Regions from separate parts of the Lysinibacillus sp. Y5S-8 genome, predicted to be linked through region 3. Evidence: a T-box and tRNA genes for the amino acid it is inferred to sense, from the RefSeq annotation. Region 3 holds a T-box; the other regions hold tRNA genes.
What was found. The T-box of region 3 lies ahead of argS (arginine--tRNA ligase). A T-box ahead of a tRNA ligase gene usually reads a tRNA of that ligase, here a tRNA-Arg.
Positions count from the first base shown of each region.

Region 1: it encodes a tRNA-Arg, which carries the amino acid that the T-box ahead of argS (arginine--tRNA ligase) is inferred to sense. The anticodon was not compared.
Region 2: it encodes a tRNA-Arg, which carries the amino acid that the T-box ahead of argS (arginine--tRNA ligase) is inferred to sense. The anticodon was not compared.

Region 1 is NZ_CP145889.1:3,621,639-3,626,126, forward strand. It holds gene V6670_RS17520 (diaminopropionate ammonia-lyase) at 1-756, opposite strand, end outside; tRNA gene V6670_RS17525 (tRNA-Glu) at 1,017-1,088, opposite strand; tRNA gene V6670_RS17530 (tRNA-Ser) at 1,091-1,181, opposite strand; tRNA gene V6670_RS17535 (tRNA-Asn) at 1,191-1,267, opposite strand; tRNA gene V6670_RS17540 (tRNA-Ile) at 1,275-1,348, opposite strand; tRNA gene V6670_RS17545 (tRNA-Gly) at 1,350-1,423, opposite strand; tRNA gene V6670_RS17550 (tRNA-Phe) at 1,429-1,504, opposite strand; tRNA gene V6670_RS17555 (tRNA-Asp) at 1,562-1,637, opposite strand; tRNA gene V6670_RS17560 (tRNA-Met) at 1,641-1,715, opposite strand; tRNA gene V6670_RS17565 (tRNA-Ser) at 1,769-1,861, opposite strand; tRNA gene V6670_RS17570 (tRNA-Ile) at 1,877-1,953, opposite strand; tRNA gene V6670_RS17575 (tRNA-Met) at 1,961-2,034, opposite strand; tRNA gene V6670_RS17580 (tRNA-Ala) at 2,062-2,137, opposite strand; tRNA gene V6670_RS17585 (tRNA-Pro) at 2,154-2,230, opposite strand; tRNA gene V6670_RS17590 (tRNA-Arg) at 2,239-2,315, opposite strand; tRNA gene V6670_RS17595 (tRNA-Leu) at 2,324-2,412, opposite strand; tRNA gene V6670_RS17600 (tRNA-Gly) at 2,418-2,492, opposite strand; tRNA gene V6670_RS17605 (tRNA-Leu) at 2,528-2,612, opposite strand; tRNA gene V6670_RS17610 (tRNA-Lys) at 2,629-2,704, opposite strand; tRNA gene V6670_RS17615 (tRNA-Thr) at 2,712-2,787, opposite strand; tRNA gene V6670_RS17620 (tRNA-Val) at 2,791-2,866, opposite strand; rRNA gene rrf (5S ribosomal RNA) at 2,877-2,992, opposite strand; gene V6670_RS17630 (cysteine desulfurase family protein) at 3,312-4,382, opposite strand; gene nadB (L-aspartate oxidase) at 4,483-4,488, shown strand, end outside.
Region 2 is NZ_CP145889.1:3,628,875-3,633,362, forward strand. It holds gene nadA (quinolinate synthase NadA) at 1-740, shown strand, start outside; gene V6670_RS17650 (VOC family protein) at 938-1,354, shown strand; tRNA gene V6670_RS17655 (tRNA-Glu) at 1,415-1,486, opposite strand; tRNA gene V6670_RS17660 (tRNA-Ser) at 1,489-1,579, opposite strand; tRNA gene V6670_RS17665 (tRNA-Asn) at 1,589-1,665, opposite strand; tRNA gene V6670_RS17670 (tRNA-Ile) at 1,673-1,746, opposite strand; tRNA gene V6670_RS17675 (tRNA-Gly) at 1,748-1,821, opposite strand; tRNA gene V6670_RS17680 (tRNA-Phe) at 1,827-1,902, opposite strand; tRNA gene V6670_RS17685 (tRNA-Asp) at 1,960-2,035, opposite strand; tRNA gene V6670_RS17690 (tRNA-Met) at 2,039-2,113, opposite strand; tRNA gene V6670_RS17695 (tRNA-Ser) at 2,167-2,259, opposite strand; tRNA gene V6670_RS17700 (tRNA-Ile) at 2,275-2,351, opposite strand; tRNA gene V6670_RS17705 (tRNA-Met) at 2,359-2,432, opposite strand; tRNA gene V6670_RS17710 (tRNA-Ala) at 2,460-2,535, opposite strand; tRNA gene V6670_RS17715 (tRNA-Pro) at 2,552-2,628, opposite strand; tRNA gene V6670_RS17720 (tRNA-Arg) at 2,637-2,713, opposite strand; tRNA gene V6670_RS17725 (tRNA-Leu) at 2,722-2,810, opposite strand; tRNA gene V6670_RS17730 (tRNA-Gly) at 2,816-2,890, opposite strand; tRNA gene V6670_RS17735 (tRNA-Leu) at 2,926-3,010, opposite strand; tRNA gene V6670_RS17740 (tRNA-Lys) at 3,027-3,102, opposite strand; tRNA gene V6670_RS17745 (tRNA-Thr) at 3,110-3,185, opposite strand; tRNA gene V6670_RS17750 (tRNA-Val) at 3,189-3,264, opposite strand; rRNA gene rrf (5S ribosomal RNA) at 3,275-3,390, opposite strand; rRNA gene V6670_RS17760 (23S ribosomal RNA) at 3,559-4,488, opposite strand, start outside.
Region 3 is NZ_CP145889.1:2,303,311-2,307,798, reverse strand. It holds gene V6670_RS11230 (MFS transporter) at 1-904, opposite strand, end outside; partial or broken gene argS (arginine--tRNA ligase) at 1,023-2,682, opposite strand; T-box leader at 2,727-2,945, opposite strand; gene V6670_RS11220 (metalloregulator ArsR/SmtB family transcription factor) at 3,059-3,358, shown strand; gene V6670_RS11215 (MFS transporter) at 3,497-4,488, shown strand, end outside.

The sequences.
Region 1 (4,488 bases), 1.3 Mb from region 3:
CTGCTCATAATATTGTTGTAAAAAAGCTACTACTGCCCCTGCAAATGACCCAACACCAGCTTGTAAAAATACATGTGTCGGAGCTTGCTGCATCTGTTCAACGATTTCATGTACAAGTGTTGTGTAGCCTTGCATAATCCATAATGGTATTTCTTCGTAGCCATCCCACATCGTATCCTGAATCAGGACCCAGCCATTTTCTTGTGCTAGCTGCGAGGTATAACGCACGGTTTCATCATAATTCATTGTCGTTATTTCAGCATAGGCTCCTTCTTTTTTAATATGCTGTAAACGTTCATCGGCACTGCCAGCTGGCATATATATTCGCGCTTGATACCCCAGTTCACGAGCCGCCCATGCCACACCACGACCATGGTTACCATCTGTTGTTGAAATAAAGGTTAAATTACCTATCTGCGCTTTTACTTCTGATGATTTTAATTGTTCAAACGATAGTTCCTCTATATTTTTCTGGAGTCTATTGGCAACATACTGCGCAATTGCATAAACTCCGCCTAATACTTTAAATGCGTTTAAGCCAAATCGATAGGATTCGTCTTTTACCAAGATTTTTTCTATACCCATCCATGAAGCAAGTGAATCAAGATGATGGAGAGGTGTCTTTTCAAATTGCTCATATGTACGTAGAAATTGCCCCACTTTCTTTACTTGTTCCAATGTAAAATATGGCAGTAAAGCTGTTCCGTCATTTGCTTTATCCAGCTGATTGTGCACCCACTTTAATTTTTCATTCATTCCTATCCCTCCTTTATCATTAGCTTAGTCCATCTAGCTTCAAAATACAAAATTATACAATACAGAACTTACATTTGTCTAAGTTCCTTGTTATGCGTTTATGATCCCCTACGGAAAAGGGAGAAAAATTTCTTAACTTCCTATATAATTAACAAGCCTTCACAGATTCGATGTTCTGTGAAGGCTTCATTTTTATAGTAACTATGTTATCAAATCAATTAAAAAGTGCAGTAGATGTAATTCATCTACTGCACTTAGTATGACCCGTACGGGATTCGAACCCGTGTTACCGCCGTGAAAGGGCGGTGTCTTAACCACTTGACCAACGGGCCAATGGCGGAGAAGGAGGGATTTGAACCCTCGCGCCGGTTACCCGACCTACACCCTTAGCAGGGGCGCCTCTTCAGCCTCTTGAGTACTTCCCCACATAAAAATGGCTCCGAAGGCAGGACTCGAACCTGCGACAACCTGATTAACAGTCAGGTGCTACTACCAACTGAGCTACTTCGGAATAATGATGGGCCTAAATGGACTCGAACCATCGACCTCACGCTTATCAGGCGTGCGCTCTAACCAGCTGAGCTATAGGCCCTTGGAGCGGGTGATGGGAATCGAACCCACGACATCAGCTTGGAAGGCTGAGGTTTTACCATTAAACTACACCCGCATAAATGGTGGGTCAGGACGGAATCGAACCGCCGACACTTAGAGCTTCAATCTAATGCTCTACCAACTGAGCTACTGACCCATTTCGTCCATGCTAAGCTTATTTTCTTTTGCTTATCATATCTTCTTATGAAAATAATGGCGGTCCCGACCGGGATCGAACCGGCGATCTCCTGCGTGACAGGCAGGCATGTTAACCGCTACACCACGGGACCATTTGGTTGCGGGGGCCGGATTTGAACCAACGACCTTCGGGTTATGAGCCCGACGAGCTACCACTGCTCCACCCCGCGATAATTTTATACTGTTTCGAGTTTTTAAAGCACCATTTATAAAGATTTAAAACTGGAGGAGGTAGAGGGATTCGAACCCCCGCGCGGTGTTACCCGCCTGTCGGTTTTCAAGACCGATCCCTTCAGCCAGACTTGGGTATACCTCCGTTGCATTATATAAATGGTGGACCTTGCAGGACTCGAACCTGCGACCGGACGGTTATGAGCCGTCTGCTCTAACCAACTGAGCTAAAGGTCCTTTAAGATGGCGGCAGAGGGGATCGAACCCCCGACCTTACGGGTATGAACCGTACGCTCTAGCCAGCTGAGCTACGCCGCCAGGATCTTTATACTGGTTAATTTATTATGGTGGAGCCTAGCGGGATCGAACCGCTGACCTCCTGCGTGCAAGGCAGGCGCTCTCCCAGCTGAGCTAAGGCCCCATAATTTCTTTGGAAATGGTCGGGAAGACAGGATTCGAACCTGCGACCCCTTGGTCCCAAACCAAGTGCTCTACCAAGCTGAGCTACTTCCCGTTCTTTTTTGGCGCGCCCGACAGGAGTCGAACCCATAACCTTCTGATCCGTAGTCAGACGCTCTATCCAATTGAGCTACGGGCGCATTAAAAATGGTGCCGAGGACCGGAATCGAACCGGTACGGTAGTCACCTACCGCAGGATTTTAAGTCCTGTGCGTCTGCCAGTTCCGCCACCCCGGCACATTTGGAGCGGAAGACGAGGTTCGAACTCGCGACCCCCACCTTGGCAAGGTGGTGTTCTACCACTGAACTACTTCCGCATGTGCATAAGTTTTTTTATCTGGCAATGAAATAATGGTGCGGGTGAAGGGAGTCGAACCCCCACGCCTTGCGGCGCTAGATCCTAAGTCTAGTGCGTCTGCCAATTCCGCCACACCCGCTTATTATTATTAAAAATGGTGAGCCATGAAGGACTCGAACCTTCGACCCTCTGATTAAAAGTCAGATGCTCTACCAACTGAGCTAATGGCTCTAAAAAATGGTGCCGGCTATAGGAATCGAACCCACGACCTACTGATTACAAGTCAGTTGCTCTACCTGCTGAGCTAAACCGGCATATGGTGGAGGATGACGGGCTCGAACCGCCGACCCTCTGCTTGTAAGGCAGATGCTCTCCCAGCTGAGCTAATCCTCCTGGGTACTATGCCTAGCGACGTCCTACTCTCACAGGGGGAAGCCCCCAACTACCATCGGCGCTAAAGAGCTTAACTTCCGTGTTCGGTATGGGAACGGGTGTGACCTCTTTGCCATCATCACTAGACTTGCACTTGATTGTGCTGGCTTCTGCGTTCTTAGCAGAAGTTTCTTTATGTATCTTGTTTTGAAGTTGTTTACCTGTCCTTCAAGACAAGAATTATTGTATAACGTTTTCTCACATTGTGCAATACTTTTTTATAAAAAAAAGAAATTATTACTTTTTGAAGTTATTTTTGCTAAGTAAGAGAAAATATTGCCCTGCAAAATATTATAACAATTGTTGTTTCAAAAGAAAACAATTATTTTATTTCACCTATTTTCTTAGCTTATAATCTATTTCTAAACAAGGAAAGGGTATAGAAAACCCTTCACTTGTTGTTTCATTAAATAGTTAAAAGCTCTTGTTTCAATCTTAGAATTTCTTCAAATGTTGTGGAAGCTCCAAAAGATAGTCTAAAAAATTGGCGTGCTGCTTCCAAAGAGTAACCCATTGATAAAATAGCTTTCGTTCCAGATTCACTATGAATATCACATGCACTACCCGTCGAAATACAGATTCCTGCCTCATTTAACTTTAAAAGAACATATTGCCCCTCTATTTTATCCATCATTACGCCACAAATATTAGGCAATTGTTGGTTACATTCTATTAATTGGCATGTTTCAGGCAAATTGTTCTTCAAAAATCTTCTTAAAGTCTCATAATGTTGTCTTTCATATTGATAGTTTTCAATTGCTGCCGCAAAGGCTACAATTGCTGGTGTATCTAATGTGCCTCCTCTTAAACCCCTCTCATGAGTTACACCCGGTGTTAAGGCAGGTACTCGGAGCGCAGGATTCAGATAGACAGCACCACACCCCTTTGGCCCACCTATTTTATGAGCTGAGATTGTAATGGCATCTACTCCACTTGGTATAGCGAGCTTCCCAAATGATTGTACACAGTCAATATGACTGAAAACATCAGATTTTTTAGCCATCTCTATTATTTTCTCTACAGGCTGAATAGCGCCAATTTCAGAATTGACATGTTGAATTGTAATCAAAGCCGTATCTTTGCGGATTGCTTGCTGTAATTGTTCAAGGTCAATCCATCCATCCATCTGTAAAGGCAATTTTGTCACTATAAAACCCATTTTCTCAAGCGTATTCAACGCTGCATGCACAGACGTATGCTCAGCTTGAGATGAAATAATGTGTTTTCCTTTTTTAGAGGCCAGCGCTAATGACAAGATAGCCAGGATATTTCCTTCTGTCCCGCTCCCTGTAAAAATAATACCGTCACTATTTACGCCTAAAGCAGTGGCTACAACCTCTCTTGATTGCTGGACAAAATAATAGGCTTGTCCTCCTAAATCATGAAGACTTGCACTATTTCCATAATAACGCTGTGCTACCTCTACATAAGCTGCAAGAGCCTCCTTCGTCATCGGTGATGTCGCAGCATAATCCATATAAATCATTGTCTTCTCCCTCTCTAGTTCATCAAGTCTTGTTTTCTTTTTTATTTTATGTAAAGATAAGTGTCAAGACAACTGTAAAGAGGGTATAACTATGGAT
Region 2 (4,488 bases), 1.3 Mb from region 3:
AAGCATGGCCGATTCTTCAGCAACTCTTTGGTGATACAATTATCCCGCTAACTTATGTCAATTCGACTGCTGCCATTAAAGCCTTTACGGGAAGACATGGTGGTGCCTGTGTCACTTCATCGAATGCTAAAGAGCTTGTTCAATGGGCATTTACACAAAAACAGCGTATTTTCTTTTTACCTGACCAACATTTAGGAAGAAACACTGCCTATGATTTAGGTATTCCACTTAAAAATATGGCTGTTTGGAATCCCCATAAGAATATGCTTGAAACAAATGAGCCGCTTGAGAACATTCAGGTTATTCTATGGAAAGGTCATTGCTCTGTACATGAAGGATTTACGGTTCACCATACGGAGGTCGTTCGCAAAGAACATCCAACTATGCAAATTATTGTTCACCCTGAATGCAGTCGTGAAGTTGTAGCAGCTGCCGATGATGCAGGTTCCACAAAATACATCATTGAGACAATCAATCGTGCACCAAGCGGATCGGCATGGGCTATTGGAACAGAAATGAACCTTGTCAATCGCATAATGAAGCAGCATCCAGATAAACATATTATCTCTTTAAATGAAAATTTTTGTCCTTGCTTAACAATGAATCGCATTGACCTTCCCCATCTGTTATGGAGCTTAGAAAGCATTGAGCAGGGGCAACCACATAACCGTATCCAAGTAGATGAATATACTACAGCTGAAGCACTTAGCTCTCTCAAAAGAATGCTAGCACGAGGATAATTAGGTTGCTTTAAAAGCAGAGATGTTGTAAAAAAACGTCTCTGCTTTTTATGTTCATATAACATCTATTTTGAATAGCTTAAACAACTGCCATTTTCAAATGCATCATCATCGATCCAATCAAAGAATAACCATCTATTGCTGAAATTGACATGGCTTTATGCTCTATGCTACTGTCGATTTGGAGGTGAAAATAAATGGCTTTTCAATCGAAAAATATTTTTATCAATTTACCAGTGAAAGATCTAAACAAATCCATCAACTTCTTTAAGGAACTAGGTTTTGAGTTCAATCAACAATTTAGCGATGAGACTACAGCCTCAATGATTATTAGTGAAAATATCTTTGCATTAATGATGGTGGAAGAACGATTCAAAGGGTTTAGTAAGAAGGAAATTACAAATACTGCTACGTCTGCAGAAGCAATTTTATGTCTATCTGCTGAAAATCGAGAGCAAGTAGATCAATTAGTAAATAAGGCACTGGCCTCCGGTGGTAAATCTTATAGTGAACCCCAAGACCATGGGTTTATGTATGGCTGGGGATTTCAGGATGTAGATGGGCATATCTGGGAAGTAGTTTATATGGATGAAAATGCATTGAATCAAGAGTAATATTTATATCTATGAATATGAAAAAACAGTAGATGCATGTGCATCTACTGTTTTTTAGTATGACCCGTACGGGATTCGAACCCGTGTTACCGCCGTGAAAGGGCGGTGTCTTAACCACTTGACCAACGGGCCAATGGCGGAGAAGGAGGGATTTGAACCCTCGCGCCGGTTACCCGACCTACACCCTTAGCAGGGGCGCCTCTTCAGCCTCTTGAGTACTTCCCCACATAAAAATGGCTCCGAAGGCAGGACTCGAACCTGCGACAACCTGATTAACAGTCAGGTGCTACTACCAACTGAGCTACTTCGGAATAATGATGGGCCTAAATGGACTCGAACCATCGACCTCACGCTTATCAGGCGTGCGCTCTAACCAGCTGAGCTATAGGCCCTTGGAGCGGGTGATGGGAATCGAACCCACGACATCAGCTTGGAAGGCTGAGGTTTTACCATTAAACTACACCCGCATAAATGGTGGGTCAGGACGGAATCGAACCGCCGACACTTAGAGCTTCAATCTAATGCTCTACCAACTGAGCTACTGACCCATTTCGTCCATGCTAAGCTTATTTTCTTTTGCTTATCATATCTTCTTATGAAAATAATGGCGGTCCCGACCGGGATCGAACCGGCGATCTCCTGCGTGACAGGCAGGCATGTTAACCGCTACACCACGGGACCATTTGGTTGCGGGGGCCGGATTTGAACCAACGACCTTCGGGTTATGAGCCCGACGAGCTACCACTGCTCCACCCCGCGATAATTTTATACTGTTTCGAGTTTTTAAAGCACCATTTATAAAGATTTAAAACTGGAGGAGGTAGAGGGATTCGAACCCCCGCGCGGTGTTACCCGCCTGTCGGTTTTCAAGACCGATCCCTTCAGCCAGACTTGGGTATACCTCCGTTGCATTATATAAATGGTGGACCTTGCAGGACTCGAACCTGCGACCGGACGGTTATGAGCCGTCTGCTCTAACCAACTGAGCTAAAGGTCCTTTAAGATGGCGGCAGAGGGGATCGAACCCCCGACCTTACGGGTATGAACCGTACGCTCTAGCCAGCTGAGCTACGCCGCCAGGATCTTTATACTGGTTAATTTATTATGGTGGAGCCTAGCGGGATCGAACCGCTGACCTCCTGCGTGCAAGGCAGGCGCTCTCCCAGCTGAGCTAAGGCCCCATAATTTCTTTGGAAATGGTCGGGAAGACAGGATTCGAACCTGCGACCCCTTGGTCCCAAACCAAGTGCTCTACCAAGCTGAGCTACTTCCCGTTCTTTTTTGGCGCGCCCGACAGGAGTCGAACCCATAACCTTCTGATCCGTAGTCAGACGCTCTATCCAATTGAGCTACGGGCGCATTAAAAATGGTGCCGAGGACCGGAATCGAACCGGTACGGTAGTCACCTACCGCAGGATTTTAAGTCCTGTGCGTCTGCCAGTTCCGCCACCCCGGCACATTTGGAGCGGAAGACGAGGTTCGAACTCGCGACCCCCACCTTGGCAAGGTGGTGTTCTACCACTGAACTACTTCCGCATGTGCATAAGTTTTTTTATCTGGCAATGAAATAATGGTGCGGGTGAAGGGAGTCGAACCCCCACGCCTTGCGGCGCTAGATCCTAAGTCTAGTGCGTCTGCCAATTCCGCCACACCCGCTTATTATTATTAAAAATGGTGAGCCATGAAGGACTCGAACCTTCGACCCTCTGATTAAAAGTCAGATGCTCTACCAACTGAGCTAATGGCTCTAAAAAATGGTGCCGGCTATAGGAATCGAACCCACGACCTACTGATTACAAGTCAGTTGCTCTACCTGCTGAGCTAAACCGGCATATGGTGGAGGATGACGGGCTCGAACCGCCGACCCTCTGCTTGTAAGGCAGATGCTCTCCCAGCTGAGCTAATCCTCCTGGGTACTATGCCTAGCGACGTCCTACTCTCACAGGGGGAAGCCCCCAACTACCATCGGCGCTAAAGAGCTTAACTTCCGTGTTCGGTATGGGAACGGGTGTGACCTCTTTGCCATCATCACTAGACTTGCACATGGATGTGCTGGCTTCTGCGTTGCAACATGGATGTTGCGTTCTTAGCAGAAGTTCCTTTAATATCAGCTTCAAATAAATAGTGTCGTGAAGCTCTTTTTTTATTGAAAGTTTTGTTCTTTCAAAACTGGATAAACGGTTCATTGAATGGTTCAAACATTTTTGGTTAAGTCCTCGATCGATTAGTATTCGTCAGCTCCATGTGTCACCACACTTCCACCTCGAACCTATCTACCTCATCGTCTTTGAGGGATCTTACTTACTTGCGTAATGGGAAATCTCATCTTGAGGGGGGCTTCATGCTTAGATGCTTTCAGCACTTATCCCGTCCACACATAGCTACCCAGCGATGCCTTTGGCAAGACAACTGGTACACCAGCGGTGTGTCCATCCCGGTCCTCTCGTACTAAGGACAGCTCCTCTCAAATTTCCTACGCCCACGACGGATAGGGACCGAACTGTCTCACGACGTTCTGAACCCAGCTCGCGTACCGCTTTAATGGGCGAACAGCCCAACCCTTGGGACCGACTACAGCCCCAGGATGCGATGAGCCGACATCGAGGTGCCAAACCTCCCCGTCGATGTGGACTCTTGGGGGAGATAAGCCTGTTATCCCCGGGGTAGCTTTTATCCGTTGAGCGATGGCCCTTCCATGCGGAACCACCGGATCACTAAGCCCGTCTTTCGACCCTGCTCGACTTGTAGGTCTCGCAGTCAAGCTCCCTTGTGCCTTTACACTCTACGAATGATTTCCAACCATTCTGAGGGAACCTTTGGGCGCCTCCGTTACCTTTTAGGAGGCGACCGCCCCAGTCAAACTGTCCGCCTGACACTGTCTCCTGCCCCGCTAAGGGGCATGGGTTAGAATTTCAATACAACCAGGGTAGTATCCCACCGACGCCTCCTTCGAAGCTGGCGCTCCGAGATCTCTGGCTCCTACCTATCCTGTACAAGTTGTACCAAAATTCAATATCAGGCTACAGTAAAGCTCCACGGGGTCTTTCCGTCCTGTCGCGGGTAACCTGCATCTTCACAGGTACTATAATTTCACCGAGTCTCTCGTTGAGACAGTGCCCAGATCGTTACGCCTT
Region 3 (4,488 bases):
CAATTAATCCCACAAAGCCTAGTGCCAGTATCCATGCCATTCGACTTGACCATTTTTCCATGAGCATCGGCACTGCAATATTGCCGATCATTTGCACAATAGACATAAACGTCAGCATAGCACTTGCTGTTTCTAGTGATAAGCCTTTATCCTGCAACAGCGGTGTAAGCCACGCCATCATCGAAAAAAACAGCGAGGTTTGTAAGCCAAAGTACAGTAAGATTGCCCAAGCACGTCCAGATGTCCAAGGATTACGAGCATATTCAGTCGTCGTTATCTTCAGAACTTGTTTATTTTGCTGTGATGGTATGGCCCATAACCAAATAACTAGCGCCCCTAATGCAAGTAGAGCCCATATCCCAAGAGCGACGGTCCAGCTATTGCCGAACCTTTGATAAAATGTCACCGTTAAGGCCGCACTTAATGTAGCACCTACGCCAATGCCGAAGGAATAAATGCCAATAACGGTCGTAAAACGCTGTGGAAACTTTTTCTTAATAAAGGCATTTAAAATAGGACCAATCATCGCAATGGCTAAGCCTGCCGCAAAGCTTGTCACAATGAGCAAAGCATAGCTTTCTTGTAAAAGGCGTAGCCCATTGGCAAGGACGAGAATAGCCACTAAAAATGTTATGGCGGATTTCGTGCCAACCTTTCGCTGAAGCGGTACAGCCAATGGTGCAAATAACCCCATACAAAAAACGGGGATGGATGTCAGAAAACTCATACTTGTATTGGAGACATGTAAGGATGTCATCAGTACATTATAAAGTGGGCCAATCCCTGTTACTGCCGGTCTCATATTGAGTGCAACAAAAAATATACTGATGACCACTAGTATAAGTGAAAGGGTCCATTGTTTTTTTGCCATTTGTTCAATATCCTCTCTACTGCCACTCAACATTCATTGCTGAAAGAGTTTGTTTATTTATTCCTCTCTCCTTTTACCATGTTTTCGATAGACGGTCAATCTTGGGACAGTTTCTTGAAAATGGCTGTTTTTTATCTTGATTCAGTAGGTGTCACATATTTTCAGGTAATTCAATGCCCAATAAGGCGAATGATTCTTTTAAGACAATCGCAATACATGAACAAAGTGCTAGACGTGACGCTTGATATTCATCATCCGCTAATATTTTCTGTTGGGCATAATATTTATTCAATAAACGGGCCAATTGTAAGGCATATTTCGCTATTTGGGACGGGTCAGCCTGATCAAAAGACGTAGCTACCACTTTCGGAAACTGCTCCAGTAATAAAACAATCGCCCAAGCCTGCTCTCCTACTGGCTGGAAGGTTATCACTTCAGCTGGGGCGTTTGCTTTTTCTAAAATGGAGCAAAGACGGGCATACGTATACTGTACATAAGGACCTGTTTCACCTTCAAAATTCATCATTTGCTCGATCGAAAATTCAATATCATTGAGGCGATGGTATTTCAAATCATTAAATATAACAGCGCCAACCCCAACTTGCTGGGCTACTCGCTCCTTGTTAGGAAGATGGGGATTTTTCTCTTCGATATTACGCTTCGCCGTCGCAATGGCCTCTGCTAGCACATCTGCTAATAACACCACTTTGCCTTTACGGGTCGACATTTTTTTGCCATCCTTGAGCATCATCCCAAATGGGACGTGCTGTAGATTTTCGGCCCAAGCATAGCCCATTTTTTCGATGACTTGAAAAAGTTGTTTAAAATGGAGGGACTGCTCATTGCCAACAACGTAGAAAATCTTTTCTGGCTGGTAATGCTGTTGGCGATACAGGGCGGCAGCTAAATCGCGTGTCGCATAAAGCGTGGCTCCATCTGTTTTCGTCATTAAGCATGGAGGCATTTCCTCCATCTCCACAACATACGCCCCATCTGATTCCACTAGGAGCCCTTTTTCTTGTAGTTCTGTCACAACAGGTATCATTTTGTCATTGTAAAAGGCTTCTCCTGTAAAAGCATCAAAGTGAATTCCTAACAACTCGTATATTGATTGAAATTCTACTAATGATACATCTCGGAACCATTGCCATAATGCCAGTGCCTCTGCATCGCCATCTTCCAATGCTTTAAAGGCGGCACGTGCCTGTTCAATCAGTGCTGGGTCTTGCTCTGCCTCTTCATGAAACTGCACATAAATCTTTAATAGCTCCACAATTGGTGACGCTGTAATGGCTTGCTTATCACCCCAATATTGATAAGCCACAATAAGCTTACCGAACTGTGTACCCCAGTCCCCTAAATGATTGATGCGAATCGCTTGATAACCATTTTTTTCTGCCATATTGGCTAAGGCATTCCCAATGACTGTTGAACGTAAATGCCCCATCGAGAATGGCTTCGCAATATTAGGAGATGAAAAATCTAGGACGACAGCTCCCATCCCCGTTTGATTAGTTCCATATGATTGTTTTGCTTGCATGATGTTGCGTCACTTTTTGTTGATCTAGAAAAATATTGACATAGCCTCCAACAGCTTGCACACGCTGGATATTGTCATTGTTTAATTGACTTGCTATATCCGCTGCAATAGTTTGTGGTGACTTTTTCCATCTTTTGGCTAAGGTAAAACAAGGGAATGCCACGTCCCCAAGCTCCGAGCTTTTTGGTTTTTCTAATAATGACGCAATATCATCTGCTGTTAATTGATGATTGACTACTTCTGCCATACTTTCAGCGATTTGTTTATTCATCTTGATCCTCCTCCTGTCCAAATAAAAAAGCCCCCGTCTCTAAAATTAGAGACGAGAGCATCATAATCCCGTGGTACCACTCTAGTTGCCATTTAATATGACCACTTTCCATTGTTAACGAGGTGACGCCCCGCTATTCTCTACTACTTGTTCGAGAATCTTCTCCAAAGTGCGCTTCATTCATGGTTTCTGCATTAGGCTCACACCAACCCTAACTCGCTTGCCAGTTGTCCATCAATTACTCTCTTCTTCATTGAATTTTTATATGATTTTGACATATATTACAGGACTTCCTTATTGGCGTCAACCATTTTTAAAATATAATGTCGGTACTTAGCAATTGACATATCGAGATAATTCGATATATCATTGCGATATGGAACCAATTGAAATTTTCAAAGCGTTATCAAACGAGACTAGGCTAAACATCTTACAGTGGCTGAAGGAACCTGAGAAACATTTCCCAAAAGTGAGTATCGAAGGAGGCGTATGTGTTGGTGATATTCAGGAGAAAGCTAAAACTTCTCAATCAACCGTTTCTCACTACTTAAATATGATGCAAAAGGCTGGACTTCTCGAATCTTTTCGTCATGGTCAATGGACATATTATAAATTAAAAGAAGAAACGATTCATCAAATTGCCTCGTTTCTTGTATCAGATACCCAAAATGATTAAAATTGGGTTTCTGTTTAAAATGTCATATCGATTATTCACGATAAATAGATACGTTATAGTTATTAGGTTTCTTATACATTTGCACAATACATCGAAATTTCTCGATATATTGATATAAAGGAGTGATGTTTTTTGATTATGAATAAAGAAAATGCATTTAGCAATAAACATAAAATTTTAGCCTTCACATTAACCTTATTAACGTTTGTCATGGGAACAAGTGAATTTGTTATTGTAGGATTATTAACGGAGGTCTCTACAGATTTAAGTATACCAATTGCCACAGCTGGTTCCTTGATTTCTGGATTTGCTATCGCCTATGCGATTGGTACACCCATCTTAACCGGTTTTGTTAGTAGATTTGCAAAATATCCACTCATGTTAGTATTGATTTCCCTCTTTATACTTGGAAATATTGTAAGTGCCCTCTCTAGTTCCTATGGTATTTTAATAACTTCCAGAGTTGTTACGGCTGTTGTCAGCGGCGTACTTACAGCATTAGCCATGTCTATAGCGAATGATAGTATGCCAAAAGAAAAAAGATCCTCTATCATTGCTTTCATATTTGCGGGCTTTACCATTGCCAACGTCATGGGTGTACCTCTAGGAACAATGGTTGGACAATGGAGTAATTGGCACATGACATTTTGGTTAACAGCAGCTTTAGGCGGGATTGCCTTTATCATCAGCATGTTTGTGCTACCTCGAAATATCAAAGCAACAAAAAGTTCACTATCAGAGCAATTAAGTTTATTTAAGCAACCTAAAATCATTCTAGCATTCTTCATTCCTGTTTTTACGATTGCTGGAACATACACAATCTATACTTTTATTACGCCAATTTTACAACAAAAACTTGGTATTGAAACGAAATACATAGGTATTGTTCTCTTAATCTATGGCTTCTTTTCAATCTTTAGTAATCTTTTAGCTGGCAAAATTGCTCAGCATAATGGTTTAGGTAAATTGCGCTATACGTTCATTATTCAGGCCATTATCTTATTTACTCTGTATTTTACGATGTCCTCTATGTGGTTAGGGCTACTGACTATTATGTTAATGGCTGTCATGCTATATGCTGTTAATGCAACTGTCCAACTCTACTTCATGGATTTAGCTGAAAGATATTC